Regions from separate parts of the Bacillus cereus group sp. BfR-BA-01430 genome, predicted to be linked through region 2. Evidence: a T-box and tRNA genes for the amino acid it is inferred to sense, from the RefSeq annotation. Region 2 holds a T-box; the other holds one or more tRNA genes.

Region 1 (5,854 bases), on a different contig from region 2:
AATACTAATAGATCGAGGACTTAACCAATAAAAAAAGCGGAAACGGCTTGTTCAGAGCCGTAGGGCATTGGAACCCCCGACCAAGAAGCGCTTTTTGCTTCGACCGAGGGTGGTGAAATGACCGGAGGATCTAGCCGTTGGAGCTAGATTACGCTAAGAACTACATGAATGTTATCTAGTTTTGAAGGAATATATTTTTAAAATTCCTGTTGACATTCTGGAAAGAATGTGTATAATAATAAAAGTCTGGTAATGATGGCAGAGAGGTCACACCCGTTCCCATACCGAACACGGAAGTTAAGCTCTCTAGCGCCGATGGTAGTTGGGACCTTGTCCCCGTGAGAGTAGGACGTTGCCAGGCAAATGGAGGATTAGCTCAGCTGGGAGAGCACCTGCCTTACAAGCAGGGGGTCGGCGGTTCGATCCCGTCATCCTCCACCATAATATGTCGGAGGGGTAGCGAAGTGGCTAAACGCGGCGGACTGTAAATCCGCTCCTTCGGGTTCGGCAGTTCGAATCTGCCCCCCTCCACCATTCTTAATTATTGGGCTATAGCCAAGCGGTAAGGCAACGGACTTTGACTCCGTCATGCGCTGGTTCGAATCCAGCTAGCCCAGCCATTTAAGAGCCATTAGCTCAGTTGGTAGAGCATCTGACTTTTAATCAGAGGGTCGAAGGTTCGAGTCCTTCATGGCTCACCATTTAAAAGAATATGCGGGTGTGGCGGAATTGGCAGACGCACCAGACTTAGGATCTGGCGCCTTTGGCGTGGGGGTTCGACTCCCTTCACCCGCACTTTTAATAAAATATTTATAACATGTCTTGCGGAAGTAGTTCAGTGGTAGAATACAACCTTGCCAAGGTTGGGGTCGCGGGTTCGAATCCCGTCTTCCGCTCCAAACATGACATGCCGGGGTGGCGGAACAGGCAGACGCACAGGACTTAAAATCCTGCGGTGGGTGACCACCGTGCGGGTTCGACTCCCGCCCTCGGCACCATGTGCGCCCGTAGCTCAATTGGATAGAGCGTTTGACTACGGATCAAGAGGTTAGGGGTTCGACTCCTCTCGGGCGCGTTTTCTTTCGGGAAGTGGCTCAGCTTGGTAGAGCACCTGGTTTGGGACCAGGGGGTCGCAGGTTCAAATCCTGTCTTCCCGATATTTTAAAATATTATGGGGCCTTAGCTCAGCTGGGAGAGCGCCTGCCTTGCACGCAGGAGGTCAGCGGTTCGATCCCGCTAGGCTCCACTTTTCTTATTATTGGAGGTATACCCAAGTCTGGCTGAAGGGATCGGTCTTGAAAACCGACAGGCGGTGAGAGCCGTGCGGGGGTTCGAATCCCTCTACCTCCTCCATTTTATTGTTATTGAAATGGAATCATTAATAGTTTATAAAGATTATTATATAATGTATATTACCTTCATGGAGGTATACCCAAGTCTGGCTGAAGGGATCGGTCTTGAAAACCGACAGGCGGCGAGAGTCGCGCGGGGGTTCGAATCCCTCTACCTCCTTATTTTTAAAATTTATATTGTCGCGGGGTGGAGCAGTCTGGTAGCTCGTCGGGCTCATAACCCGAAGGTCGCAGGTTCAAATCCTGTCCCCGCAACCAAATGGTCCCGTGGTGTAGTGGTTAACATGCCTGCCTGTCACGCAGGAGATCGCCGGTTCGACCCCGGTCGGGACCGCCATTACATAAGGCTCGGTAGCTCAGTCGGTAGAGCAGAGGACTGAAAATCCTCGTGTCGGCGGTTCGATTCCGTCCCGAGCCATTATTTTGAATTAGCGAGCCGGCTTAGCTCAATTGGTAGAGCAACTGACTTGTAATCAGTAGGTTGGGGGTTCAAGTCCTCTAGCCGGCATCGTTTAGGGGCATAGTTTAACGGTAGAACAGAGGTCTCCAAAACCTCCGGTGTGGGTTCGATTCCTACTGCCCCTGTTTAGAAATATGGGCCTATAGCTCAGCTGGTTAGAGCGCACGCCTGATAAGCGTGAGGTCGATGGTTCGAGTCCATTTAGGCCCATCATCATATTCCGCAGTAGCTCAGTGGTAGAGCTATCGGCTGTTAACCGATCGGTCGTAGGTTCGAGTCCTACCTGCGGAGCCATGGCCCGTTGGTCAAGTGGTTAAGACACCGCCCTTTCACGGCGGTAACACGGGTTCGAATCCCGTACGGGTCATAAAAAGAGTCAGCATAATTGCTGACTCTTTTTTCTTATGTTACGTATACTTTCTCCTTTTACATACGATGTTGTAAATCTAAACAAATATGAAGTGAAGTATTTGAAATAAATAAAGGGATTTTGGGAAAACTATGGTATGTATTAAAAGGAGGGAACAAATAATATGCCATTTGTAAGAGATCTGATGAGTACAAATATTGTACAATGTACGCCTTTAGATAATGTGTATGAAGCGGCTGTTAAAATGAAAGAAGAAGAAATTGGTATGATTCCGGTCGTCGATAACAATCAAGTTGTTGGTCTTGTTACAGATCGCGATTTAGTTGTTCGTGGAATTGCCGAGAAGCATCCAGGGTCTAATAAAATTACAAATGTGATGACCACAAATATTGTTTCAGTAGCACCTAACGACCCGGTTGAGAAGGCAACAGAGTTAATGGCAAGATATCAAGTGAGAAGATTGCCAGTAGTAGAGAACGGGGTACTTGTTGGAATGTTAGCGTTAGGAGATTTAGCAACAGTAGAAGCAGCTGATGATCAAGCTGGTTTTGCCTTAGGTGAAATATCAGAGCATACAAAAGGATCACACGAACTTTAAGACGATTATGGATGAAAAATGAGAATCAGATACATTATTCTTGCAATTAGAATGAAAAGGAATTGTGAGTGTAATGTATCTGAAATAAAATTCAAAGATCATTGCTATATTTGAAAAGTTTTTTAAAATTTTTATTCTTAATTTTTATCACGATAAAAAATGATATACTAATAGATATAAGGGTTATGAGCGATTTTGAATATAGCAATATTTGTTGAGTTTTTATTATTAACAAACTTTAGCGTGTTTATATAGAAAGGAAAATTGGAAGGGGAGTTATATGAAAGCTGTGCAGGGCAATCCGAATTGGAATTTGGTGATTGATACATATGTGGAACCAAAAGATTTTGCTGATTTATTTTCTTTACTTGTACCTTGTCGTCCGAAAGGTGAGGAGAAAGAGAGAACACTTCTAGTATGGAAAGAAAAAGAGTTTTACAAAGAAGAAAATTTAATTCCATTCATTTTATATGGAATGAACAAAGTAAAAGAATTACCTCAATTTCATAAAGATGAGATTCCTACATTGGTGCGTATCGTTCGTTTATGCCAAGAGATTGGTTGGTATCAAGAAGCATATACATTTATGGTAAATCAAAGGTTAGATGAATTTGTACATACTTCAATGGAGTATGAAACGTGGGATTCCATAACACAAATTGTTGCTTTAAACTATTTAATTATTAAGTACCGTGTTGGAGAATTAAAAAATGAAGATGCAGTGATTTGGAAAAGAGTAAAATTTAATGAAAAATGTATAGAAGAATATCGAGAATTAGTATCTCATAAAGAAGTTTTAGAGTTCACATTCTTTTACCTATGTAAACAAGCAAAATCTCTTTCTAAAAAAGAACTAAATGATGATATGATGAATCTAGCAATATATTGCAATGCATATTTAGGTGATTTATATACATTTGATTTATTAAGAAAATATCGTAAATGCACAGATTTTCTTTCGTACTATGGTCCTAATCATGCTGTTATTGCATGTCAAAGAGCTGTCATTTCACAAATATCAGATCGGCTTGACCCATTAAAAACAACACATGTCGATGATTATTTATATGTTATGAAAGAAATGATGGAACATATGACAATAGAGATTATGAACCGCTATGGACACTTTATTGGTAAGCTATTATCTTACATACCATTCTTTGAAATGATTCAAGTTCCTCAGCATGCATATTATTATGAAGAACTCTTGCATGTATGTAAAGGGATTGAATATAAGGAAGAAATCTTACGGAATTATATTTTTATACAGTTACATGATTGTTTACCATCATTCTTTAAGGTGTTTTTAAAGAACAAACGTTATGCAACGATCCATGATATTTTATTTTACTGGTGTGACGATGAACAGAGAATGAGTCTAGAGAAAAAGTATAACTTAAGCTTCATTTATGAGAAATATGCGTGTGGCTAAAATAAATATATAAGCAAAAAGGATCTCCATTTACATGAGATCCTTTTTGCTTAGTAGTATGAACTAGCAGCCTGTATTTTCTTATACATCAAAGAAAGTGAGTTGTCTCCTCTTTCTAGATTCCTTGCTGCTTTTGTTTTTCTTGTTTCTTTTGTTTATCAGGAACATTAATATATTGGGACACAACCAGTAAGACTCCTAAGAAGAACACAGGGAATATGGAAGATAGATAAAAGCCACCACTTACTACGTTTGTTATAAAAGCACTTAAAAGAAAAAGTATAACGTAAATATGAGCAATTTTTTGTTTCAGACGAATTTGAAATGCTTCCATCATAATTTCTAAAATAACAAAAGTAATAATAATAGATAAAAATACAATGCTTGTATTATAAATAATTAAACAACAAATTAAGCCAAAGAAGGCTATAGATTCAATCATGAATGGGATATTGCGTGGCATAGTATTTACCTAACTAAATATGGCAGTGGATCAACTGCATTCGTTTTTTCAAAATTCCATTCTCCATTATGTAATTCAAAATGAAGATGTTGTCCAAAGGAATGTCCTGTATTTCCCATATGACCTAATAGTTGTCCAACTTGTACTGTGTCTCCGATCTTTACAGCGCGATCTTTCATATGAGCATAAACGGTTGTATACAATTTTCCATTGATCCGATGAGCAACGAAAACAACATTACCATAACTCGCTGAATAATAAGACTTCACAACTTTTCCTGAAGCAGCTGCATGAATAGAAACATTCCCTTGTGCAGCAATATCTACTCCATAGTGCATTTGTTCCCAGCGCATATCAAACGTTGAACTAATTTTTCCTTGTGTCGGAAATTTAAAAACAGCTGGGATAGAAGGATTTGTCTTTTTGCTTTGCGCTTGATTTTGGATGATATAATGTTTGGCTACATAGCCATACGCTGTGCCGAAGCGAATTTTATACCAAGTTCCGACTGTTTCTACAACCTGAACTTGTGTACCGTTTTGTAAAGAGCCGATGATCGTACTATTCGTTCCTGCATTACTACGTACGTTCAGTTTTGGAGTAGCAACGGTATAGGTAGGTGTGTTTTGTACGGTAATTCCTTTTACTAAAGGTTTTGAACCGCTAGATACAAAATCTTTTTGTACATATCCAATTTGGCCGTTGTGAAAAATTTTATACCAATTTCCTTCTGTTCCTTGAACTGCAACGAACTTACCATTCGGTAATACGTCAAGAATAGAAGATTCTGTATTCGGTTCAGAACGAACATTTAACGCATTTGCATGTACAATATATTGCTCGTTTCGCTTACTAGATTTTGTAAATGTAATAGCATCTTTTTTTATGTAACCGATCTGATTATGAATATTTACTTTATACCAGTCGTGAACTGTTTCAAGAATGGTAACAGGGGTGTTATAGGGGATGCTACCGATTGAATCATTGTTAACATTTGTAGTTGGATATAAGTCTGCTTTTTCTACTTTCACATAGCCAGTCTTTGCTTTTGATGTTTGCTGTGCAGCAGCTGTCTGCGTATCTACTTCTGTTACAGAAGGAAGTAAGGAAGCAATTGCGACAGTAGTTGCTGTTAAAGCTGTAGCTCTCAAGTTCATATAATCAAGGCCTCCTCTAGAT
Region 2 (25,467 bases):
CCTATTTTAAAATGAATATGAAATAAAAATAAGAAAAATATAGGGTTAAAAAAGGGAAATGCATAAAGACGTTGAATATTTTTCTTATAAATAGTAAAGCTGCGATTGTTGTTCCATATATGGAGTTGTATGGTATAAATAAAGAAGGAGGTGCCAAAGAATGAACAGCAATGAAATATATGTTAGTCTTGACATCGGTACATCCAATGTTAAAGTCATTATTGGTGAAATGGTCAATGATGGTTTAAACATTATTGGTGTTGGAAATGTAAAATCAAATGGTTTAAAAAAAGGCTCAATAGTTGACATAGACGAGACTGTTCAATCGATAAAAAAAGCAATTGAACAAGCTGAGCGTATGGTAGGAATCCATATTGAACAGGTTGTTGTAGGTGTCAATGCAAACCAAGTGCAGTTACTCCCTTGTCATGGAGTAGTAGCTGTTTCAAATGAAGATCGTGAAATCGGGAATGAAGATGTTTTACGAGTTCTAGATGCAGCGCAAGTTGTATCGATTGCTCCTGAACGTGAATTTATTGATGTGGTACCTCGACAGTTTATTGTAGATGGTCTTGACGAGATTAACGATCCACGCGGGATGATCGGTGTAAGATTAGAGATGGAAGGTACATTAATTACAGGCTCACGAACTTTACTACATAACTTACTTCGTTGTGTAGAGAAAGCGGGTCTTGAAATTGTTGATATTTGTTTACAGCCTTTAGCAGCTGCCACAGTTGCTTTATCATCAGATGAAAAAAATAGAGGAGTAGCCCTTGTTGATATTGGCGGAGGTTCTACGACTTTAGCTATTTTTAGAGATGGAGAGTTACAAGCAACAAGTGTATTGCCAATTGGTGGAGATCACATAACGAAGGATATTGCAATTGGACTAAAAACTTCAACAGAGAATGCGGATCAAATTAAACTGAAATATGGACATGCCTTTTATGACACTGCTTCTGAAGAAGAGGTGTTCACAGTTCCTATTATGGGAAGTGACCAAACAGAACAATACTCTCAACTAGAGTTATCTGATATTATCGAAGCGCGTGTAGAGGAAATTTTAATGCTTGTTCAAGAAGAGGTGCGTAAATTGGGAGTGAAGCAGGTAGCTTCTGGTTATGTGCTCACAGGTGGTATTGCTTCTATGCCAGGTGTTCTTGATCTTGCGTATGATATTTTACATGAAAATGTTCGTATCACAACGCCAGATTATATCGGTGTTCGCGAACCTCAATATACAATTGGGGTTGGATTAATCAAATACTCTTACCAAAAAGCAAAATTACGAGGAAAAAGTGTTCAAGAAACAGAGGAGCAGTTTGAACCGATGCCTGCGCCTATGCCGGTACAACAACAGCAACCAGCGAAACAAAAAACTCGTAATCAAAACAACAAAAAACAAAAAGATGAACGTATGATGTCAAAAGTAAAACGTGTATTCCAGTATTTATGGGATTAAATTTGGACACGAAAAATGAGGTTCTAGGGGGATTTCGACATGTTAGAGTTTGATACTACTCAAGATCAATTAGCGAATATTAAAGTTATCGGTGTCGGCGGTGGCGGAAATAATGCTGTGAACCGTATGATTGAACATGGCGTACAAGGTGTAGACTTTATCGCTGTGAATACTGATGCACAAGCATTAAATCTATCAAAAGCTGAAACGAAAATGCAAATTGGTGAAAAACTAACGCGTGGGCTTGGTGCTGGTGCAAATCCTGAAGTAGGAAAAAAAGCTGCTGAAGAGAGTAAAGAGCAGATTCAAGAAGCACTTCGCGGTGCAGATATGGTCTTTGTAACGGCTGGTATGGGCGGTGGCACTGGAACTGGTGCAGCTCCAGTTGTTGCACAAGTTGCAAAGGAATTAGGCGCATTAACAGTAGGTGTTGTAACACGCCCGTTTACATTTGAAGGACGCAAACGTGCTACGCAAGCAGCCTCTGGTATCGCTGCATTTAAAGAAAATGTAGATACATTGATTGTCATTCCAAATGATCGCTTATTAGAGATTGTAGATAAAAACACGCCAATGTTAGAAGCTTTCCGTGAAGCGGATAACGTATTACGTCAAGGTGTTCAAGGTATTTCAGATTTAATTGCAACGCCTGGTTTAATTAACTTAGACTTTGCAGACGTAAAAACAATTATGTCTAATAGAGGTTCAGCATTAATGGGTATCGGTTCTGGTAATGGTGAAAACCGTGCTGCAGAGGCTGCGAAAAAGGCAATTTCTAGCCCATTGCTAGAAACATCTATTGATGGTGCGCAAGGTGTTATTATGAATATTACAGGTGGCGCAAACTTAAGTTTATATGAAGTACAAGAAGCAGCAGACATTGTAGCTTCAGCTTCAGATCCTGAAGTGAATATGATTTTTGGTTCTGTTATCAATGAAGGATTAAAAGATGATATTGTTGTAACTGTTATCGCAACTGGTTTCGATGATAGCATTGTAGCACAGCAACCAAAACCATTAGTACGTCCAAAAGTAAATTCAAATCATGTACAACAACAGGCTGCGGTTCAACCACCAAAACATCGTGAAGTAAAACGAGAAGTGAAGCGCGAAGAGCCTGTTATGCACGATCGTAATACAGACGCAGATGATATTGATATTCCAGCATTTTTACGCAACCGTCGTAGAAGATAAGGAAATAAAAAGGAGCATTTATAAAGCTCCTTTTTATTTTGAAAACTATTACAACAAGCAAAAGGGATCTATATTTTTATAGGTCCCTTTTGCTTGTTTCCTATTCTCCGCGACAGATTCTGTCTAGAACCACCAAAATAACAAAAAAACCACTCCGCAAATTGACACACTTTCTCATTGGATATGCATTATACTAGTCTCAACTAAAAAAAAGAGGTGAATGGTTTGGTTGTTTACGCCGACATTGTTTGGTTGTTAAACGCCTGCATTGATTTTCTTTTACTTTTATTAACAGCAACTGTGCTAAAAAAGAGGATCAAAAGATGGAGGCTAGTGCTGGGAGCGTTGATTGGTTCCACAATTGTTATTTTTGCCTTTACTCCTTTTTCTTCTATGATGACACATCCAATTATGAAACTACTATATTCGTTATGCATTGTGTATGCAACATTTGGCTTTTCGAATTTTAGAGATTATGCACAGACCGTTTTTACTTTTTATTTTGTTACATTCATGGTAGGAGGAGGGTTAATAGGAACTCATTTTTTCCTCCAAACAAATGAAATGGTAAATGGTTTGGTGCAATCACAATCTATTTCTTATGGTGATCCAGTCAGTTGGATGTTTGTTGTTGTTGGTTTTCCTATTATTTATTATTTTTCGAAGAAGCGAATTGAAAATGTAGAAGTAACGAAAATTCATTATGATCAAATTATTAAAGTGAATATTAAACTTGCAGAAAATGAAATTGTGTTAGATGGTTTAATTGATAGTGGGAATCAGCTTCATGATCCATTAACAAAAACACCAGTTATGGTTATCCATATTTCATGTTTAGAACATTGTTTGCCAACATGGTTAACCGAACAAGTTTATGCGAAAACGGAGGTTCCTCAAATACCGGAAGATGATTCGGGCTGGGCGACGCGATTGCGCTTAATTCCTTTTCGAGCAGTAGGAATTGATCATCAATTTTTATGGGCTATTAAGCCTGATATTGTTCATGTTCAACATGAAGGACGAAATATCATTGTAAATAAAGTGTTACTTGGCTTAAATACACAACGGTTTTCTACTAATGGAGAGTATCAATGTATCGTGCATCCGAAGATGTTGCTATCACAAAAAGTAACGATTGCTTAATAATGAGAGGTGGGGAAACATGGTGAAATTGAAGCTGTATTTCGTTTATCTTTGGTATAAAATATTGTTGAAGTTGGGAATTAAGACCGATGAAATTTATTATATTGGTGGCAGTGAGGCACTACCACCACCTTTAACAAAAGAGGAAGAAGAAGTTTTATTAAATAAATTACCAAAAGGGGATCAAGCGGCCAGGTCTTTATTAATTGAGCGAAATTTACGTCTCGTCGTATATATAGCTCGTAAATTTGAAAATACAGGGATTAATATAGAGGACTTAATCAGTATTGGCACAATCGGCTTGATTAAAGCGGTAAATACCTTTAACCCTGAAAAGAAAATTAAATTAGCGACATACGCATCTCGATGTATTGAAAATGAAATTCTTATGCATTTACGTAGAAATAATAAAAATCGTTCTGAAGTATCGTTTGATGAACCGTTAAATATTGATTGGGATGGGAATGAGTTGTTGCTCTCAGATGTGCTTGGTACGGATGACGACATTATTACAAAGGATTTAGAAGCTAATGTAGATCGATATCTTCTCATGAAAGCTTTACATCAATTAAATGATCGAGAGAAACAAATTATGGAGCTGCGTTTCGGGCTTGCAGGTGGCGAAGAGAAAACACAAAAAGATGTAGCCGATATGTTAGGGATTTCGCAGTCTTATATTTCTCGTTTGGAAAAAAGAATTATAAAAAGGTTACGAAAAGAATTTAATAAGATGGTATAAAGGAAGTATGAAAAAGAACGTCATATGATAGAGAATGCGAAGACCAATCGGAAGCCCGGTTGGTTTTTGTTGTTTCTTGATAGCAAAATTATGACATGCTTATGAGAAAGAGAAGAAAAACTGTATGCATAAAATTCCCTCCAAAGGAGATACTTTACACTGTACAGCAACTCCCGATAGGAGGGAACACTTTGACGAGAAATAAAGTAGAAATTTGCGGTGTTGATACAGCTAAACTTCCAGTACTAAAAAATGATGAGATGCGTAAATTATTTCGAGAAATGCAAAGTGGAGAGACAAGCGCAAGAGAGAAATTAGTGAATGGAAATTTACGACTTGTATTAAGCGTCATTCAACGATTTAACAATAGAGGAGAATTTGTTGATGATTTATTTCAAGTTGGCTGCATTGGACTCATGAAATCCATTGATAATTTTGATTTAAGTCAAAATGTTAAATTTTCAACATATGCTGTGCCGATGATTATTGGGGAAATACGAAGATATTTGCGCGATAATAATCCAATCCGCGTGTCTCGTTCATTGCGGGATATTGCGTATAAAGCATTACAAGTAAGAGAGAAATTAATTGCTGAAAACTCCAAAGAGCCAACAGCGATGGATATTGCGCAAGTTCTTGATGTTACGCATGAGGAAATTGTGTTCGCGCTTGATGCAATTCAAGATCCAGTTTCATTATTTGAGCCGATTTATAATGATGGGGGAGACCCTATTTTTGTAATGGATCAGCTGAGCGATGAAAAACAAAAGGACGAGCAGTGGGTTGAAGAATTAGCATTAAAAGAAGGAATGAAACGACTCAATGATCGAGAAAAGATGATTATTCGAAAGCGCTTTTTTCAAGGGAAAACACAAATGGAAGTTGCAGAAGAAATTGGAATTTCCCAAGCGCAAGTATCAAGATTAGAGAAGTCGGCGATTAAACAAATGAATAAGACAATTCAAGGCTAAGGTTTCCCCATTTATGGGGAGACCTTTTTTACATATAAACGCGTTTATCCCACTACTTTAGGGCAATAAGAGTTGGAGAGAAACAAGGAAGATAGATGGAAATAGGCTTTTCATCAGTAGCGGATGAAAGAATCCCTCACAGCTGAAAGTTTCGCTTTATATTCCGCTCATAGAGAGAATGTAGTGTTCATATAATGAGAATAAAATGGATTTTCTATCAGTGAAGGCTACTTCCTGTTCATGAGGGAAAAGGAGTGAATCATAATGATCAGAATTTCAGAATTTCAGATGAAAGATGTTGTAAATGTTTCGGATGGCAAAAAACTCGGAAATATCGGTGACATTGATATAGATATGCACACGGGGAAAATTCAAGCTGTTATTATTTCAAAGCAAGCACGTATGCTAGGGTTATTTGGTAGAGAAGAAGAGATTGTTATTAATTGGAATAAAATTGTAAAAATTGGTGAGGATGTCATACTTGTAAGAGCAGATCATGTCAATTCTGTAACAGAATCAATACAAACACCGACAATTTCTTAAAGAATATTACAAATTCCTCTTTTTTTTATGTTGTCATTATGGAAAAATAAAAGTATGGTAAAATAGACAGGAAGTACCATGATTTTTAAGCTATTTTAATGAAGAAGGAGCCGCTTTATGAGAGAACCATTTAAATATGTGGACGGTATATTGTATTTACAAGCATGGGAAGATCTTGGGAACATTACTGCTGGCTTTACAACAAAAGATGGTGGAGTAAGTACAGGCTCCTTTCATGCGATGAATTTAGGATTACATGTGAATGATATCATTGAGAATGTTCATGAAAATAGACGTATTTTAGCAAATAAGTTACATAAACCATTAGAAAATTGGATTTGTTCGGAACAGGTTCATGATCATCATGTAGAAAAAGTAGGACATGAAGAAAAAGGGCGCGGAGTTTATGTATATGAAGATGGGATCCAAAAGACTGATGGTATCTATACAGCTGATAAAGATGTATGTTTAACATCTTGTTATGCTGATTGTGTGCCCCTCTTTTTCTATGCACCCTCACATGGTTTGATAGGTCTTGCGCATGCTGGATGGAAAGGAACTGTGAAAGAGATTGCAAATGAAATGATTCAAAAATGGAAAGCGGAGGGCGTTTCTACTACTGACATTCACGTTGCGATTGGACCTGCGATTGGAGCGTGTTGCTATGTTGTAGATGATCGTGTCCTATCAGCAGCAAAACAAGTCATAAATGGATCTGTTCCTTATAAAGTCATTTCAGATGGACAATACGCGATTGACTTAAAAGAGATAAATCGTATAGTATGCTTACAAGCTGGCATAAAAGAAGAACATATTGTGATGTCATCTCTTTGTACAAGCTGTGAAGAACAATTATTTTTCTCGCATCGCCGCGACCAAGGAAAGACAGGAAGAATGTTGAGTTTCATAGGTTTTAAGGAGGATTGAAAGACAGTGACAGTACAAGAGAATTTAACAGTGATACATGAAGAGATGAAACAAGCATGTGATCGAGCTGGACGCTCCATCCATGATGTGAAACTTGTTGCAGTAACAAAAACAGTTGGAATTGAAAAAACGAATGAGGTAGTAGAGGCCGGGATTACTGATTTAGGTGAGAACAGAAATGAAGGGTTTTTACAAAAATATGAGCATTTTGGCTCACAAGCCAATTGGCATTTTATCGGTTCCTTACAAACGAGAAAAGTAAAAGAAATTATTAATCATATTGACTATTTGCATTCATTAGATCGTCTTTCTCTTGCAAAAGAGATTCAAAAGCGCGCTACAAAGCCTGTTAAATGTTTTATACAGGTAAAAACATCGCGTGAAGAATCAAAACAAGGGTTACAAGCTGAGGAACTTATTGAGTTTGTTCATGCTTTGAAGGAATTTGATAAAATTGAAATTGTTGGATTGATGACAATGGCACCATTTACGGAAGAGGAAGCAGAAATACGTGGCTGCTTTAGAGCGCTTCGCATGTTGCAACAGCAAGTACAGGAATTAAGGCTTTCATATGCTCCGTGCAAAGAGCTATCAATGGGAATGTCTAATGATTATACAATCGCGATTGAAGAAGGTGCTACATATATTCGTTTGGGAACGATTTTAGTAGGAAAAGCATAAAAGGAAGGAGAATGTATTATGAGTTGGTCAAAAGTGAAGTATTTCTTTTTTGACACGCCAGAGGAAAAAGAAGCAGCTCAATATGCTTACGAAAAGGAGCAAACAGAAATGAAAAAACAGCAAGAACCTCCAGAACAACAAGATGTACCATTTACAAAAGTACAACCGAAACAAAATGTCGTGAGCATTGAAACAGCAAAGCAATCTTCTAAAGTTGTTTTGTTAGAACCGCGTACGTATTCAGAAGCACAAGGGATTGCAGACCATCTAAAAGGAAAGCGTGCTGTAGTCATTAATTTGCAAAGAATGTCCACTGATCAAGCGGTACGCATCGTTGACTTTTTAAGTGGTACTGTATACGCTATAGGCGGGGATATTCAAAAGTTAGGACCAAAAACATTTATGTGTACACCTGAGAATGTGGATATTGTTGGAGCAATTTCCGAGTTATTCGGTGAAGAGGAAGAGACAAATATAAAGAGGTGGTAATACGCCATGATTATGATTTTAAAAGCTTTGCTCTTAGTCATTCAAATTTACTCCTGGGCGCTTATTGTCTACATTCTTCTAACTTGGTTTCCAGGCGCTAGAGAATCAGCAGTTGGTGAGTTTTTAGCTCGCATTTGCGAACCGTATTTAGAGCCATTTCGGAGAGTAATTCCACCACTTGGTGTAATTGATATTTCTCCGATTGTTGCAATTATTGCATTAAAGCTTGCTAGCAGCGGCTTAGTAACTTTATTTGGCTACTTTTTATAAGATCGGTTGCATACATGAGCATTTACGAACATTTTAGGCCTGAAGAGGCAAGTTTTGTTGATAAAGTGTTAGAATGGAAACAAGCAGTAGAAGAGTACCATCAAGTAAAATTAACAGATTTCCTTGATCCACGTCAGCAACAAATTGTAGCTACAATAGTTGGACAGCAAGGAGATGTTTCTTTACAATTCAATGGTGCAGCGCCAAACGCGGAGAGAAAAAGGGCACTTATTTACCCAGATTATCTTGTTTTAAATGAAGAAGAATTTCAAGTAGAAGTATTAGAAATTGATTATCCTTCCAAATTTTATACGCTTGAACATAGACAAATACTAGGTGCACTTATGTCCCTTGGTTTAAAAAGAGAAAAGTACGGTGATATTTTTATTCAAGAAAATCGTGCCCAAATTGTAGTTGCAAAAGAAGTTGTTTCTTATATTGAAATGAACTTACAATCAATTGGAAAAACAAAGGTGTCTCTCTTCGTTGTATCAACAGGAAATGTTTTGCAATTGCAAGATGAATGGAGAGAGCAATCTGGAACTGTTTCGTCACTACGCTTAGATGTATTGTTAGCTGAAATTTTGCATCTATCACGTCAAAAAGTACAACCCCTTATAAAAAATGGGCTTGTAAAAGTGAACTGGAAAGTTGTAGACCAAACTTCATATGAATGTTTTCCAGGAGATATTCTGTCGGTCAGAGGACATGGAAGAAGTAAATTGTTTTCGGTCGAAGGAAGAACGAAAAAAGACAAATGGCGAGTTTTGTATGGTATACTAAAATGATTGATTTTTTAGAAGGAAAAACTCTTATTTTGTCGAAGAAAAGATATAATTAAAAGAGGAAAATTTAGATAACTACTTGGAGGTGGCGTTTGTGCCGTTAACACCATTAGATATTCATAATAAAGAATTTAGTCGCGGATTTCGTGGCTATGATGAAGATCAAGTAAATGAATTTCTTGATCAAATCATTAAAGATTATGAATTAGTCATTCGTGAAAAGAAAGCTTTAGAAGAGAAGGTTGCTCAATTAGAAGGAAAGCTAGATCATTTTTCTAATATTGAGGACACGCTAAATAAGTCTATTGTTGTAGCACAAGAAGCAGCGGAAGAAGTAAAACGCAATGCACAAAAAGAAGCAAAACTAATCGTTCGTGAAGCGGAAAAAAATGCGGATCGAATCATTAATGAAGCGTTAGTGAAATCAAGAAAAGTTGCTTTTGATATTGAAGAGCTAAAGAAACAAGCAAAAGTGTTCCGTACTCGTTTCCGCATGTTATTAGAAACACAGCTTGAAATGCTAAACAACGACGATTGGGACAAGCTCATTGAATTAGAAGACGAAGTGGACGAACTGTTGAAAAAAGAAGAAACAGTGTAAGCTTGACGTTTTTCTCATTATTACATATAATTTTAAACAACATATTGATTAAGAAAAACGAAGATAGGGATAAGTACCTTTTTCACCCCTTATAAAGCGAACTGAGGATGGTGTGAGCTCAGGATAAGGAGATAAATGGGAAATCACCCTGGAGTTCCGCGCTGAAAAAATGAGTAAGCGTAGGCGTATATTCGCGTTAAGAATATAAAGTGAATCATGTGCATTTGTATATGATTTAGTAGGGTGGTACCGCGGGAGACTTTCTCGTCCCTTTTTGGGATGTGAGAGTCTCTTTTTTATTTCGTTTTTAAGTCTTTTTATGATACATGTAAGGAGGAATTGAGCATGGAGTACAAAAATACATTACTGATGCCAAAAACAGAGTTCCCAATGCGTGGGAATTTACCAAAACGTGAGCCTGCAATGCAAGAAAAATGGGCTGAAATGAACATTTATGAAAAAGTACAAGAACGTACAAAAGGACGTCCTTTATTCGTATTACACGATGGTCCTCCATATGCAAATGGTGATATTCATATGGGACATGCACTAAATAAAGTATTAAAAGACTTTATTGTACGCTATAAATCAATGACTGGTTATTGTGCTCCTTATGTTCCAGGTTGGGATACGCATGGTTTACCAATTGAGCAGGCTTTAACGAATAAGGGAGTAAAGCGTAAAGAAATGCCGGTTGCAGAATTCCGTAAATTATGTGCGGAATATGCATACGAACAAGTAAATCGTCAGCGTGAACAATTTAAACGCCTTGGTGTACGTGCGGATTGGGATCATCCATATATTACTTTGGAACCAGCATATGAAGCACAACAAATTAAAGTATTTGGAGAAATGGCGAAAAAAGGCTATATCTATAAAGGACAAAAACCTGTTTACTGGTCTCCAACGAGTGAATCTGCTTTAGCTGAGGCTGAAATTGAGTACAAAGATAAAAAATCAGCATCTATTTACGTTGCATTTGAAGTGAAAGATGGAAAAGACGTATTAGAAGGTGACGAGAAATTTATCATTTGGACAACGACGCCTTGGACATTGCCAGCTAACTTAGGTATTTCTGTTCATCCAAAACTTGAATATAGCATCGTTAAAGTAAATGATGAAAAATATATCATTGCTTCTGAACTGTTGGATACAGTGGCAAAAACATTAGAATGGGAAAACCCTGAAGTTGTTAGAACAGTAAAAGGTAGTGAACTTGAATATACAGTTGCAAAACATCCATTCTATGACCGCGATTCTTTAGTTATGCTTGGCGAGCATGTAACGACAGATGCTGGTACAGGTTGTGTACATACAGCACCTGGACACGGGGAAGATGATTTCATTGTTGGGCAAAAGTATGGTCTAGAAGTTCTTTGTCCGGTTGACGATAAAGGTGTATTAACAAGTGAAGCACCTGGATTTGAAGGCTTATTCTATGATAAAGCAAACAAACCAATTACGGAAAAATTAGAAGAAGTTGGCGCATTGTTGAAATTAACATTTATTACGCATTCATATCCACATGACTGGAGAACGAAAAAACCAATTATTTTCCGTGCAACAGCACAATGGTTTGCATCTATTGAGGCATTCCGCAGTGAATTATTACAAGCTGTGAAAGAAACAAAATGGGTACCAGCGTGGGGAGAAACTCGTCTTCATAATATGGTTCGTGACCGCGGTGACTGGTGTATTTCGCGTCAACGTGCATGGGGTGTACCAATTCCTGTGTTCTATGCGGAAAATGATGATCCAATTATTACAGATGAAACAATTAATCATGTAGCAAACTTATTCCGTGAACATGGTTCTAACGTATGGTTTGAACGCGAAGCGAAAGATTTACTACCAGAAGGATTCACACATCCATCTAGTCCAAATGGTGAATTCCGTAAAGAAACAGATATTATGGATGTATGGTTTGATTCTGGTTCTTCTCACCAAGCTGTATTAGAAGAACGTGACGAGTTGCAACGTCCGGCTGATTTATATTTAGAGGGATCTGACCAATATCGTGGTTGGTTTAACTCTTCGTTATCAACAGCTGTTGCTGTAACAGGTAAAGCACCATATAAAGGTGTGCTAAGCCACGGCTTCGTACTTGATGGTGAAGGTCGCAAGATGAGTAAATCAATCGGAAACATTGTTGTACCGAAGAAGATTATGGATCAATTAGGTGGAGATATTTTACGCCTTTGGGTATCTTCTGTTGATTATCAGTCTGATGTACGTATTTCAGATGATATTTTAAAACAAGTTGCAGAAGTATATCGCAAAATCCGTAATACATTCCGTTTCCTATTAGGAAACTTAGCTGACTTTAATCCGGTTCAAGATGCAGTAGCAAAAGCGGAACTGCGTGAAGTAGACCGCTATATGTTAGTGAAATTAAATGACTTAATTGCGAAAGTAAAAGAAGCGTATGAAACTTATGACTTTGCGGCAGTATATCATGCAATTCATAACTTCTGTACAATCGATTTAAGTTCATTCTATTTAGATTTTGCAAAAGATATTTTATACATTGAAGCGACAAATCATCATGATCGTCGTGCAATTCAAACAGTGTTATATGATGTTCTTGTTGCGTTAACGAAACTTGTAACACCGATTTTACCTCATACGGCTGATGAAGTGTGGCCATATATTCCAGGTGTGACAGAAGAGAGCGTACAATTAACAGATATGCCAGAAGCTATCGAATTAAAAGATGCGTCCGCATTAAAAACAAAATGGGATGCATTTATGACGCTTCGTAGTGATGTGTTAAAAGCACTAGAAGTGGCGCGTAATGAGAAAGTGATTGGTAAATCATTGACAGCTAGCATTACATTATTCCCAACAGCAGAAATGAAAGAAATGTTAGAATCTATTCAAGAAGATTTAAAACAACTATTTATCGTTTCTGAACATAAACTTGGTGGAACGATGGAAGAAGCACCAGCGGATGCACAAAAATATGAACATACGGCAGTTCTTGTTACACAAGCAAACGGTGAAACTTGTGAACGATGCTGGGTTGTTTCTGAAACAGTTGGCAACGATGACGAGCATAAAACATTATGTGAGCGTTGTGCGACTGTTGTGAAAGAGAATTATGTAAAATAATCATATAAAAAACTGATCGCTCATATAGCAGCGGTCAGTTTTTTTGTATATCGTGTATGATATAACAAGTACAAAGTTACTTATGAAAAATGAATGAAGCAAAATAGAAGAACTTCCTATGAAGGAAAAATGTGTGTGCGGTAAGTAAGTGGAATTCGGATACACTAACGGTACATTGCAGCTAGGAGGAATGTACACGTGAATGAAATCTATATGGACATAAAACGAGAATTACAAGTGATGAGAAAAGAATTACAGGAGCGATTGGCAAAGGAAGTAAATCGCACATATCAGATGGAATTTGGACAAGAACTGGGATATGAAATACAATTAGATGCAAAGAAGAAATTACTTTTACATGATATAAGAGAGGACTTAAAAGATGTTGAGCGAGCATTATTTAAAATGGAGATTGATATGTATGGTGTTTGTGAAGAAACAGGAGAAATGATTTCTTTAAAACGTATGAAGATGTTGCCAACAGCTCGTACTATTTATGAATTTTCATATGAAAAAGTAAATGTGTAAATCGCACAACGATATTATAGTACCTTTTTTCATTTTATTTTATTCTTCGATAAAGGTTCATTGTGAAAAGGTAGCAGCTATGCTAAAATTTTGAGGTACACTGTCTTTGTGGGGGAAATGAAATGATATATTATTTAATAGCGTTAGTTGTTATTGCGATCGATCAAATATCGAAATGGTTTATTGTCAAGAACATGGAATTAGGTGCAAGTATCCCGATTATCGATAATGTATTATACATAACATCACATCGAAACAGAGGAGCTGCTTGGGGTATTTTAGAAAACAAAATGTGGTTCTTCTATATCATTACAGTTGTTTTTGTAGGATTTATTGTCTTTTATATGAAGAAGTATGCAAAAACAGATAAACTGTTAGGGATTTCTCTCGGTCTTATTTTAGGTGGAGCGATTGGTAATTTTATTGATCGTGTATTTAGACAAGAAGTAGTGGATTTTATTCACGTGTATATTTTTTCATACAATTATCCGGTATTTAATATAGCTGATTCGGCTTTATGTATTGGTGTTGTATTAATTATTATTCAAACATTATTAGAAGGAAAGAAAATGAAGGAGTAATTGAATGAGCGAAGTAGTACAAGTAACAGTTTTAGAAGAACAGAAAAACGAACGGATTGATAAATTTATTGCAAGTGTAAATCATGAGTGGTCTCGAACACAAGTACAACAATGGATTAAAGACGGCGTCATAACAGTAAATGGAAAGACGGTTAAAGGAAATTATAAAGTAAAAGAAAATGATGAAATTACAGTAACAATTCCGGAACCAGAAGAATTGGATATTCGTGCCGAAGATATGAATTTAGAGATTTATTACGAAGATGCGGATGTACTAGTTGTTAATAAACCGCGCGGTATGGTTGTACATCCAGCACCGGGGCATACGAGCGGTACACTTGTTAATGGCTTAATGCATCATTGTACAGATTTATCAGGTATTAACGGTGTCATGCGCCCTGGTATTGTACACCGCATTGATAAAGACACATCAGGTTTATTAATGGTTGCGAAAAATGATATGGCGCATGAATCTTTAGTAAATCAGCTAGTAGAAAAAACAGTGACGAGACGCTATAAGGCAATTGTGCATGGTGTAATCCCGCATGATAAAGGAACAATTGATGCGCCAATTGCTCGAGATAAGAAAGATCGCCAAAGTATGGCTGTTGATGAAAATGGGAAGCATGCAGTTACGCATTTTCAAGTGTTAGAACGATTTAAGGACTTTACGCTTGTCGAATGTCGTTTAGAAACAGGGCGAACACATCAAATTCGTGTTCATATGAAATATATTGGATATCCTCTTGCTGGGGATCCGAAATATGGTCCGAAAAAGACATTACATTTAAATGGACAAGCGCTTCATGCGGGAATTTTAGGATTTAATCATCCGCGTACAGGTGAATATTTACAGTTTGAAGCACCTGCACCAGCTATATTCGAGGAAACATTAAATATTTTACGGAAATAGTATTGACAAAACGAATAAAAACTGCGATACTAACAACAGTTAAATAATGATCCTTTAACACAGCCCCGTGAGGTTGAGAAGGTAACGGTTTGAAATACTTAGGGTATGCTTGTACCCTTTTTTCAAAAGTCCTCTCGCACACGCTGGGAGGACTTTTTTTATACGATTCCTCTCACGCAAAAAAAGCTTGGAGGTGTAAAGCATGAAAGAAAAAGCTGTTGTTTTAGATGACCAAATGATTCGTCGCGCTTTAACGCGTATTAGTCACGAAATTGTAGAGCATAATAAAGGTGTTGACCAATGCGTTTTAGTCGGAATTAAAACGCGTGGAATTTTTCTAGCAAAACGTTTAGCAGAAAAAATTAGTCAGATTGAAGGAAAAGAGATTGAAGTTGGAGAGTTAGACATTACGCTATATCGTGATGATTTAACGCTGCAATCTAAAGATAAAGAACCGCTTGTAAAAGGCTCTGATATTCCTGTAGATATTACAAAGAAAAAAGTGATTCTTGTAGACGATGTATTATATACAGGGAGAACAGTTCGCGCTGCAATGGATGCACTAATGGATTTAGGAAGACCATCACAAATTCAGTTAGCTGTTCTTGTAGATAGAGGTCATCGTGAGTTACCAATTCGCGCTGATTATGTAGGGAAAAATATTCCGACATCAAGTGAAGAACGTATTGAAGTTGATTTGCAAGAGACAGATCAGCAAGATCGAGTAAGCATATACGAAAGGTAAATCCCTTTTAAATGTAGTCCTGTGAGGCTGCCAAAGGGTCTTGGCTTTCATATGTCAAATTTGTCATATGAAAGTATAGGACTCTTTGTGCACAGGCACAAAGAGTTTTTTATTACAAAGTTTTAAACTGAAGGAGGACATAACAATGGAGCAAAAGCCAGTGTTAGACATTCATGAAGTACCGAAACCAGGAAGATGGTTATTTTTAAGCATACAACATTTGTTTGCAATGTTCGGATCAACAGTACTGGTTCCATTTTTAACAGGATTAAATCCATCAGTAACTTTAATCTCCAGTGGATTAGGAACATTAGCGTTTCTTCTTATAACAAAAGGGCAAGTACCTGCCTATTTAGGATCATCGTTCGCATTTATTGCTCCGATTATAACGGCAAAAACCGCGGGTGGGCCGGGAGCAGCAATGCTCGGTGGTATGCTAGCAGGACTTGTTTATCTCCTAGTTTCGCTAGGAATTAAAAAATCAGGATCAGCCTGGATTATGAAATTACTCCCTCCAATTGTAGTTGGTCCAGTTGTAATGGTTATCGGTTTAGCTTTAGCGCATACGGCTGTGAATATGGCAATGAATGATGTGGATGGAAAATATAGCTTCACACACTTCTCAGTAGCATTAGTTACATTAGCAATTACGATTATTTGCTCCATATTTGGAAGAGGATTTTTCAGTATTATACCGGTATTGATTGGAATTATTGGCGGATATATTTTTGCATACTTCCAAGGGCTAGTCGATTTAAAGCCAGTAGCTGAGGCAAGATGGTTTGATGTACCAGACTTTGTTGTACCGTTTGTAACATATACCCCGGAATTTTCTTGGAAGATTATGCTTCTAATGGTTCCAGTAGCACTGGTAACGATCTCAGAACACATTGGACACCAAATTGTACTTGGAAATGTTATTAATAGAGATTTAATTGCAAAACCAGGCTTACATCGTTCAATCTTTGGTGATGGTGTAGCAACATTAATAGCATCTGTAATTGGTGGACCACCGAATACAACATATGGTGAAAATATCGGAGTGCTAGCAATTACAAGAGCGTATAGTGTATATTTATTCGCTGGATCAGCAATCTTCGCAATCGCGTTTGGATTTATCGGTAAGATTGCAGCGCTGATTCATTCGATTCCAACACCAGTTATGGGCGGTGTCTCCATCTTACTCTTTGGTGTCATCGCATCAAGTGGTTTACGCATGATGGTGGACGAAAAAACAGACTTAAGTGACAAACGTAACTTAATGATCGCATCTGTTATTCTTGTCATTGGTATAGGCGGTGCAGTGCTTCATATCGGAGAATCATTCCAAGTAGAAGGAATGGCGCTTGCAGCAATTGTAGGCGTACTGTTAAATCTACTATTACCAGAAATGAAAGAAAAACAACAATCTAAGCGGATTGCTTCATAAAAATGAACCTTTTAATTCAGTCCTGTGAGACAGAAAAGGGTGGCTTCTTTCTTGCACCCTAGTCTCACATGACTAGGGTATTTTTATGCGATTATTGTTATAGAAATACGAAAAGTGTTATCATAAAAATCAGAAAGATGAGGGATGACAATGAGCCAGTTGTTAACGATGAGTGAATTATCGAAACAAGAGATTTCAGAAATCCTAAAAGATGCAGAAGATTTTGCGAATGGGGAAGAAAGAAAAGCGACAGAGCAAACATTTGTAGCAAACTTGTTTTTTGAGAATAGTACGAGAACAAGATTTAGCTTCGAGGTTGCTGAGAAGAGATTGGGATTAGAAGTATTAAACTTCTCAGCAGATTCTTCTAGCGTACAAAAAGGAGAAACGCTATACGATACGATAAGAACACTAGAATCAATTGGAGCCAAAGCAGTAGTCATCCGCCATCAGCAAGACCGCTACTTCGATGAGCTAAAAGACAAAGTAAATATCCCGATTTTAAATGCAGGTGATGGATGTGGAAATCATCCGACGCAATGTTTGTTAGATCTTCTAACAATTAAACAAGAGTTTGGGAGATTTGAAGGATTAAAGATTGCGATTGTAGGAGACATTCGTCACAGCCGAGTGGCACGCTCGAATGCAGAAGCATTAACGAAATTAGGTGCAACAATTTACTTTGCTAGCCCAGAAGAGTGGAAAGATGAAACAAATACATTCGGAACATATAGAAGTTTAGATGAACTTATTCCAGAAGTTGATGTGATGATGTTACTTCGTGTGCAGCATGAGCGTCATGATCATTATGAAACAGACATCATGAGAGAGTATCATGAAAACCACGGATTAACAATTGAACGAGAAAAACGTATGAAAGAAGGAAGCATTATTATGCACCCGGCTCCAGTAAATCGTGATGTAGAAATTGCAAGTGAACTTGTTGAGTGTGAGCGTTCTCGCATATTCAAACAGATGGAAAATGGAGTTTACGTAAGAATGGCTGTTTTAAAACGCGCATTACCAAATGTATTAGGAGGAATGAAACATGAATTATTTGTTTAAAAATGGACGTTACTTAAATGAAGATGGAAAAATCGTAGCAACAGATCTTCTTGTACAAGATGGTAAAATTGCAAAAATAGCAGAAAATATTTCAGCTGAAAATGCGGAAGTAATCGATGTAAATGGAAAATTAATCGCACCTGGATTAGTAGATGTACACGTTCATCTTCGCGAACCAGGTGGTGAACATAAAGAAACAATTGAAACTGGTACACTTGCAGCAGCAAAAGGGGGCTTTACAACAATTTGTGCGATGCCAAATACACGCCCAGTACCAGATAGTAAAGAGCATATGGAAGACTTGCAAAAACGAATTAAAGAAAAAGCACATGTAAATGTACTGCCATATGGTGCCATTACAGTGCGTCAAGCAGGTTCTGAAATGACGGACTTTGAAACGTTAAAAGAACTTGGAGCATTCGCATTTACTGATGATGGAGTAGGCGTACAAGATGCAAGTATGATGTTAGCGGCTATGAAGCGTGCAGCTAAATTAAATATGGCAGTTGTTGCTCATTGCGAAGAAAATACGCTTATTAATAAAGGTTGTGTACATGAAGGGAAATTTTCCGAGAAACATGGATTAAACGGTATCCCATCAGTATGTGAATCTGTACATATTGCCAGGGACATTTTACTAGCGGAAGCAGCAGATTGTCACTATCACGTTTGTCACGTAAGTACAAAAGGGTCAGTACGAGTAATTCGTGATGCAAAACGTGCAGGCATTAAAGTAACAGCGGAAGTAACGCCACACCACTTAGTGCTATGTGAAGATGATATCCCATCTGTTGATCCAAACTTTAAAATGAACCCACCACTTCGAGGAAGAGAAGATCAAGAAGCGCTCATTGAAGGTTTATTAGATGGAACAATCGACATCATTGCAACGGATCATGCACCGCATACAGCAGAAGAAAAAGCACAAGGCATTGAAAGAGCACCATTTGGAATTACTGGTTTTGAAACAGCGTTCCCATTACTATATACAAACCTTGTGAAAAAAGGAATTATCACATTAGAACAGCTTATTCAATTCTTAACAGAAAAGCCAGCAGATACATTTGGTTTAGAAACAGGGCGCCTAAAAGAAGGAAGAGCAGCTGATATTACCATTATTGATTTAGAACAAGAAGAAAAAATTGACCCAACAACATTCTTATCAAAAGGAAAAAATACGCCATTTGCAGGCTGGAAGTGTCAAGGATGGCCAATTATGACATTAGTTGGTGGGAAGATCGCATGGCAAAAGGAGAGTGCATTAGTATGAAAAGACAGCTTATCTTAGAAGATGGAACAGTATTAATTGGAAAAGGCTTCGGCGGAGAAATTGAAAAATCAGGTGAAGTTGTATTTACAACTGGTATGACAGGATACCAAGAAACTTTATCTGATCCATCATACTGCGGTCAAATCGTAACATTTACGTATCCATTAATCGGAAACTATGGTATTAACCGTGATGATTTTGAATCGATTCAACCATCTGTACACGGTTTAATTGTAAATGAAATGTGCGATCATCCATCGAACTTCCGTAATGAAATTTCGTTAGATGAGTATTTAAAAGAGCGAAATATTCCAGGATTATCAGGAATTGATACGAGAAAATTAACAAGAAAAATTCGTCAATATGGAACAATGCGCGGACGTCTTTGTAATATGGATGTCGATGTAGATTACATTGTCAGTCAATTAAAAGCTACAGTATTTACCGATCATGTAAAGCGTGTGTCAACAAAAGATCCATATCCAAGCCCAGGTCGTGGCTACCGCGTTGTCCTTGTTGATTTCGGAATGAAGCACGGTATTTTACGCGAATTAAATAAGCGTGATTGCGATGTTATTGTTGTTCCTTACGATACATCGGCAGAAGAAATTTTACGCTTAAGCCCAGATGGAATTATGTTAAGTAACGGACCAGGAGATCCAAAAGATGTACCAGAAGCGATTGAAATGTTAAAAGGAATTATTGGAAAAGTACCTTTATTCGGTATTTGCCTTGGGCATCAACTATTTGCCTTAGCATCAGGTGCAAATACAGTGAAATTAAAATTTGGTCACCGTGGATTAAACCACCCAGTAAAACATCTTGAAACTGGAAAAGTAGCTATCACTTCTCAAAACCATGGGTATGCAGTAGAAGAGGAATCTGTAAAAGGAACAGACCTTGAGATTACACACGTTGCTTTAAATGATGGAACAGTAGAAGGACTTCGTCATAAGAAGTTCCCGGCATTTACAGTACAGTATCATCCAGAAGCATCAGCAGGGCCAGAAGATGCAAATAACTTATTTGAAGATTTCTTAACAATGATTGCAAACTTTAAGAAAGAAGGGGAAGAGTTATGCCAAAACGCCTAGACATTAACACAATTTTAGTAATCGGATCAGGACCAATTGTAATTGGGCAAGCAGCGGAGTTTGATTACTCTGGAACGCAAGCTTGTCAATCTTTAAAAGAGGAAGGTTACAAAGTAATCCTTGTTAACTCGAACCCAGCAACAATTATGACAGACACTGCAACAGCAGATAAAGTATATATTGAGCCATTAACATTAGAATTTGTAAGCCGCATTATTCGTAAAGAGCGTCCAGATGCAATTTTGCCAACACTTGGCGGACAAACAGGATTAAATATGGCTGTTGAACTTGCAAAATCAGGCGTGCTTGAAGAGTGTGGAGTTGAAATTTTAGGAACGAAATTATCAGCAATTGAGCAAGCGGAAGATCGCGATTTATTCCGTACATTAATGCAAGAATTAAACGAACCAACACCACCAAGTGAAATTATTCATACACTTGATGAAGCATATGAATTTGTAAAAGAAATTGGTTATCCAGTCATTGTTCGTCCTGCATTTACGCTAGGCGGAACAGGCGGCGGGATTTGCCACAATGAAGAAGAGTTAATCGAAATTGTAACAAGTGGTTTGAAACATAGCCCAGTAACACAATGTTTATTAGAAAAAAGCATCGCTGGCTTTAAAGAAATCGAATATGAAGTAATGCGTGATGCAAATGACAATGCCATCGTAGTATGTAACATGGAAAACATCGATCCAGTTGGCGTGCACACAGGGGATTCTATTGTTGTAGCACCGAGTCAAACATTAAGTGATCGCGAATATCAGATGTTGCGTAATACGTCATTAAGAATTATTCGTGCATTAGGAATTGAAGGGGGATGTAACGTTCAGCTTGCACTAGATCCATATAGCTTCCAATACTATGTAATCGAAGTAAATCCACGTGTAAGTCGTTCATCTGCTTTAGCATCAAAAGCGACGGGATACCCAATTGCGAAATTAGCAGCAAAAATTGCAGTCGGTTTAACATTAGATGAAATTGTAAACCCGGTAACACAAAAAACATATGCTTGCTTCGAGCCAGCGTTAGACTATGTTGTTTCGAAAATTCCACGCTGGCCTTTCGATAAGTTTGAATCAGCAAATAGAACGCTTGGAACACAAATGAAAGCAACGGGTGAAGTTATGTCAATCGGACGTAACTTAGAAGAATCATTATTAAAAGCAGTTCGCTCTCTAGAACTTGGTATTTATCATCTAGAGCTAGATCACTTAAAAGAGCTTGATAAAGAAACAATGAAGAAACGTATTATAAAAGCAGATGATGAGCGTCTGTTTGTTGTAGCAGAAGCAATTCGCCAAGGTGTAACGAAAGAAGAGATTCATGAATGGTGTGAAATGGACTTCTTCTTCTTACAAAAAATCGAAAACATCGTAAATATGGAGCGAAAAGTAAAAGCGAACGTTGGAGACATGGAAGTATTACGAGAAGCAAAAGAAATGGGCTTTAGTGATCATTACATTGCGGCTGCTTGGAATAAAACAGAATGTGAAATTTACGCTACGCGTAAAGAAAATAGCATGATGCCAGTATTTAAAATGGTAGATACTTGTGCGGCAGAATTCGAATCTGCAACGCCTTACTACTACAGCACATATGGTGACGAAAACGAATCAATCGTTACAGAGCGCAAAAGTGTAATGGTACTAGGTTCTGGTCCGATCCGCATCGGTCAAGGGGTTGAATTTGACTATGCGACAGTTCATTCTGTATGGGCAATTAAAGAAGCTGGCTACGAAGCAATTATTGTGAATAATAACCCAGAAACAGTTTCAACAGACTTCAGTATTTCTGACAAATTGTACTTTGAACCATTAACAATTGAAGATGTTATGCACATCATTGATTTAGAGAAGCCAGAAGGTGTTATTGTACAATTCGGTGGACAGACAGCAATTAACTTAGCGGCAAAATTAGCAGAGCGCGGCGTGAAAATTTTAGGAACATCTCTTGAAGATTTAGATCGTGCTGAAGACCGTGATAAGTTCGAAGCAGCATTAACAGAGCTTGGTATTCCGCAACCGGTTGGTAAAACAGCAACAACAGTAGAACAAGCGGTAGCAATTGCTGAAGAAATTGGCTATCCAGTACTCGTAAGACCATCTTATGTACTTGGCGGACGTGCAATGGAAATTGTGTATCGTCAAGAAGAACTGCTTCACTATATGAAAAATGCAGTAAAAGTACATGCGGATCACCCAGTATTAATTGACCGCTACATGGTTGGGAAAGAAATTGAAGTAGATGCAATTTCTGACGGTGAAAATGTATACATTCCAGGTATTATGGAACATATTGAACGCGCTGGCGTTCACTCTGGTGATTCAATCGGAGTATATCCTCCGCAAAGCCTATCAGCGAAAGTGAAGGAGCAAATTATTGAAAATACAATTGCACTTGGAAGAGGATTAAATATTGTTGGATTACTAAATATCCAATTTGTAGTCTTCAAAGATGAAGTGTATGTCATTGAAGTAAACCCACGTGCAAGCCGTACCGTACCGTTCTTAAGTAAGATTACAGGTGTTCCAATGGCAAACATCGCAACGAAAGTCATTTTAGGTAAAAATCTTGTAGAACAAGGTTATGAAACTGGTTATCACCCAGAAAATAACGAAGTATATGTAAAAGCGCCAGTATTCTCGTTTGCAAAACTGCGCTCTGTTGATACAACATTAGGACCTGAAATGAAGTCGACAGGGGAAGTAATGGGGAAAGACTTAACGCTTGAAAAAGCATTATATAAAGGATTAGTTGCTGCGGGAATCAGCATTCCAACACATGGATCTGCCATTATTACAGTTGCGGATAAAGATAAAGAAGAAGCGATTGAAATCGCAAGACGCTTCCATGAAATTGGCTATAACTTATTAGCAACAGCAGGAACAGCAAAATCGTTAACAGAGCAAAATATTCCAGTGCAAGTTGTAAATAAAATTGACTCTGAAGATTACAACTTACTTGATATTATTCGTCAAGGAAAAGCACAGTTTGTTATCAACACATTAACAAAAGGAAAACAACCAGCGCGTGATGGTTTCCGCATTCGTCGTGAATCTGTGGAAAATGGTGTAGCTTGTTTAACATCACTTGATACAACAAGAGCGATTTTACGAGTACTAGAATCTATGACGTTCTCAGCTCACGCAATGAAAGAAATCGCGCCAACAAAGCGTCACGAGGTGGTACATGCATGATGCAAAAGCAAAATATGATTGTCGTTAACCAAACAGAAATTGCAAAAAACATTTATGAATTAGTGCTTCAAGGTGATCTTGTACAGCAAATGAACGAACCAGGGCAGTTCGTACACATTAAGGTAGCAGAGGGGATTACTCCCCTTCTGCGCCGCCCAATTAGTATTTGTAATGTCGATCAAGAAAAAAACGAATTTACAATGCTATATCGTGCGGAAGGACAAGGAACAAAAACATTAGCAAAAAGAAAACAAGGTGAATTAGTAGACGTATTAGGACCGCTAGGACATGGGTTTCCAGTAGAAGAAGCAGAAGCTGGACAAACGGCTTTATTAGTAGGAGGCGGAATTGGTGTACCACCACTTTACGAGCTATCGCAACGCCTTGTTGCAAAAGGTGTACGTGTCATTCACATCTTAGGATTTCAAACGAAAGATGTTGTTTTCTATGAAGAGAAGTTTGCAGAACTTGGTGATACATATGTTGCAACCGTTGATGGTACACATGGTACAAAAGGGTTTGTAACAGATGTAATAGATAACTATGGAATTGACTTTGATATTTTATACTCATGTGGACCTTTAGCGATGCTACGTGCATTAGAAGGGCGTTATAAAGAGAAAAAAGCCTACATTTCACTAGAAGAACGTATGGGATGTGGGATTGGAGCATGTTTCGCATGTGTATGCCACTTACAAGAAGATCCAAGTGGACATTCTTATAAGAAAGTGTGCAGCGATGGACCTGTATTTCCAATCGGGGAGGTTGTACTATGAACAGATTGCAAGTTGAATTGCCAGGATTATCATTAAAAAATCCAATCATCCCAGCATCTGGTTGCTTCGGGTTTGGCCGTGAATATGCTCAGTTTTATGATTTAAGTGTACTGGGCTCAATCATGATTAAAGCAACGACAGAACAACCACGCTACGGAAATCCGACGCCTCGTGTGGCGGAAACACCAGGTGGTATGCTAAATGCAATCGGACTTCAAAATCCAGGGCTAGAAAAGGTAATGAACTCTGAATTACCATGGTTAGAACAATTTGATCTCCCAATTATAGCGAATGTTGCAGGTTCACAAATTGAAGATTATGTAGCAGTAGCAACGGAAATTTCAAAAGCACCGAATGTTCATGCGCTAGAATTAAATATTTCTTGTCCAAACGTAAAAACGGGAGGTATCGCTTTTGGTACAAATCCTGAAATTGCTGCTGATTTAACGAAGCGAGTAAAAGAGGTTTCTGAAGTGCCGGTATATGTGAAATTGTCACCGAACGTGACAAACATTGTGGAGATTGCGAAGGCAATTGAAAATGCAGGTGCGGACGGATTAACGATGATTAATACATTGCTTGGTATGCGTCTAGATTTAAAAACAGCAAAACCAATTTTAGCAAACCGTACAGGTGGACTATCAGGTCCTGCAATTAAACCGGTGGCGATTCGCATGGTACATGAAGTAAGCCAAGCGGTTAACATTCCGATTATTGGAATGGGTGGCATTGAGTCGGCAGAAGATGTTATTGAATTCTTCTATGCCGGTGCAAGTGCAGTGGCAGTTGGTACAGCAAATTTTGTTGATCCGCTCGCATGCCCAACCATTATTGAAGAATTACCATCGTTATTAGATGAATTAGGATTTGATCACATTTCGGAATGTCAAGGAAGGAGCTGGAAGTAAGTATGTCACAGTCGCTAATTGTTGCGTTAGATTTTC

Evidence for each region. The T-box of region 2 lies ahead of ileS (isoleucine--tRNA ligase). A T-box ahead of a tRNA ligase gene usually reads a tRNA of that ligase, here a tRNA-Ile.
Region 1: it has a tRNA-Ile gene. The T-box ahead of ileS (isoleucine--tRNA ligase) is inferred to sense a tRNA for this amino acid. The anticodon was not compared.

The regions. Positions count from the first base shown of each region.
Region 1 is NZ_JAKUEW010000001.1:85-5,938, forward strand. It holds partial or broken rRNA gene MR058_RS00005 (23S ribosomal RNA) at 1-28, shown strand, start outside; rRNA gene rrf (5S ribosomal RNA) at 246-361, shown strand; tRNA gene MR058_RS00015 (tRNA-Val) at 366-441, shown strand; tRNA gene MR058_RS00020 (tRNA-Tyr) at 451-534, shown strand; tRNA gene MR058_RS00025 (tRNA-Gln) at 546-620, shown strand; tRNA gene MR058_RS00030 (tRNA-Lys) at 626-701, shown strand; tRNA gene MR058_RS00035 (tRNA-Leu) at 715-795, shown strand; tRNA gene MR058_RS00040 (tRNA-Gly) at 825-899, shown strand; tRNA gene MR058_RS00045 (tRNA-Leu) at 910-998, shown strand; tRNA gene MR058_RS00050 (tRNA-Arg) at 1,002-1,075, shown strand; tRNA gene MR058_RS00055 (tRNA-Pro) at 1,084-1,157, shown strand; tRNA gene MR058_RS00060 (tRNA-Ala) at 1,174-1,246, shown strand; tRNA gene MR058_RS00065 (tRNA-Ser) at 1,261-1,353, shown strand; tRNA gene MR058_RS00070 (tRNA-Ser) at 1,423-1,512, shown strand; tRNA gene MR058_RS00075 (tRNA-Met) at 1,534-1,610, shown strand; tRNA gene MR058_RS00080 (tRNA-Asp) at 1,614-1,689, shown strand; tRNA gene MR058_RS00085 (tRNA-Phe) at 1,698-1,770, shown strand; tRNA gene MR058_RS00090 (tRNA-Thr) at 1,788-1,860, shown strand; tRNA gene MR058_RS00095 (tRNA-Trp) at 1,867-1,937, shown strand; tRNA gene MR058_RS00100 (tRNA-Ile) at 1,949-2,022, shown strand; tRNA gene MR058_RS00105 (tRNA-Asn) at 2,032-2,106, shown strand; tRNA gene MR058_RS00110 (tRNA-Glu) at 2,108-2,179, shown strand; gene MR058_RS00115 (CBS domain-containing protein) at 2,346-2,780, shown strand; gene MR058_RS00120 (DUF3965 domain-containing protein) at 3,061-4,212, shown strand; gene MR058_RS00125 (hypothetical protein) at 4,328-4,675, opposite strand; gene MR058_RS00130 (SH3 domain-containing protein) at 4,681-5,832, opposite strand.
Region 2 is NZ_JAKUEW010000007.1:22,951-48,417, forward strand. It holds gene ftsA (cell division protein FtsA) at 161-1,465, shown strand; gene ftsZ (cell division protein FtsZ) at 1,505-2,659, shown strand; gene spoIIGA (sigma-E processing peptidase SpoIIGA) at 2,885-3,802, shown strand; gene sigE (RNA polymerase sporulation sigma factor SigE) at 3,822-4,541, shown strand; gene sigG (RNA polymerase sporulation sigma factor SigG) at 4,733-5,512, shown strand; gene MR058_RS13455 (YlmC/YmxH family sporulation protein) at 5,777-6,055, shown strand; gene pgeF (peptidoglycan editing factor PgeF) at 6,173-6,982, shown strand; gene MR058_RS13465 (YggS family pyridoxal phosphate-dependent enzyme) at 6,989-7,663, shown strand; gene MR058_RS13470 (cell division protein SepF) at 7,682-8,152, shown strand; gene MR058_RS13475 (YggT family protein) at 8,159-8,422, shown strand; gene MR058_RS13480 (YlmH family RNA-binding protein) at 8,437-9,210, shown strand; gene divIVA (septum site-determining protein DivIVA) at 9,302-9,808, shown strand; T-box leader at 9,860-10,083, shown strand; gene ileS (isoleucine--tRNA ligase) at 10,154-12,919, shown strand; gene MR058_RS13495 (TraR/DksA C4-type zinc finger protein) at 13,118-13,447, shown strand; gene lspA (lipoprotein signal peptidase LspA) at 13,570-14,028, shown strand; gene MR058_RS13505 (RluA family pseudouridine synthase) at 14,033-14,941, shown strand; gene pyrR (bifunctional pyr operon transcriptional regulator/uracil phosphoribosyltransferase PyrR) at 15,144-15,686, shown strand; gene MR058_RS13515 (solute carrier family 23 protein) at 15,832-17,115, shown strand; gene MR058_RS13520 (aspartate carbamoyltransferase catalytic subunit) at 17,266-18,180, shown strand; gene pyrC (dihydroorotase) at 18,164-19,450, shown strand; gene MR058_RS13530 (carbamoyl phosphate synthase small subunit) at 19,447-20,544, shown strand; gene carB (carbamoyl-phosphate synthase large subunit) at 20,529-23,747, shown strand; gene pyrK (dihydroorotate oxidase B electron transfer subunit) at 23,744-24,523, shown strand; gene pyrD (dihydroorotate oxidase B catalytic subunit) at 24,520-25,431, shown strand; gene pyrF (orotidine-5'-phosphate decarboxylase) at 25,434-25,467, shown strand, end outside.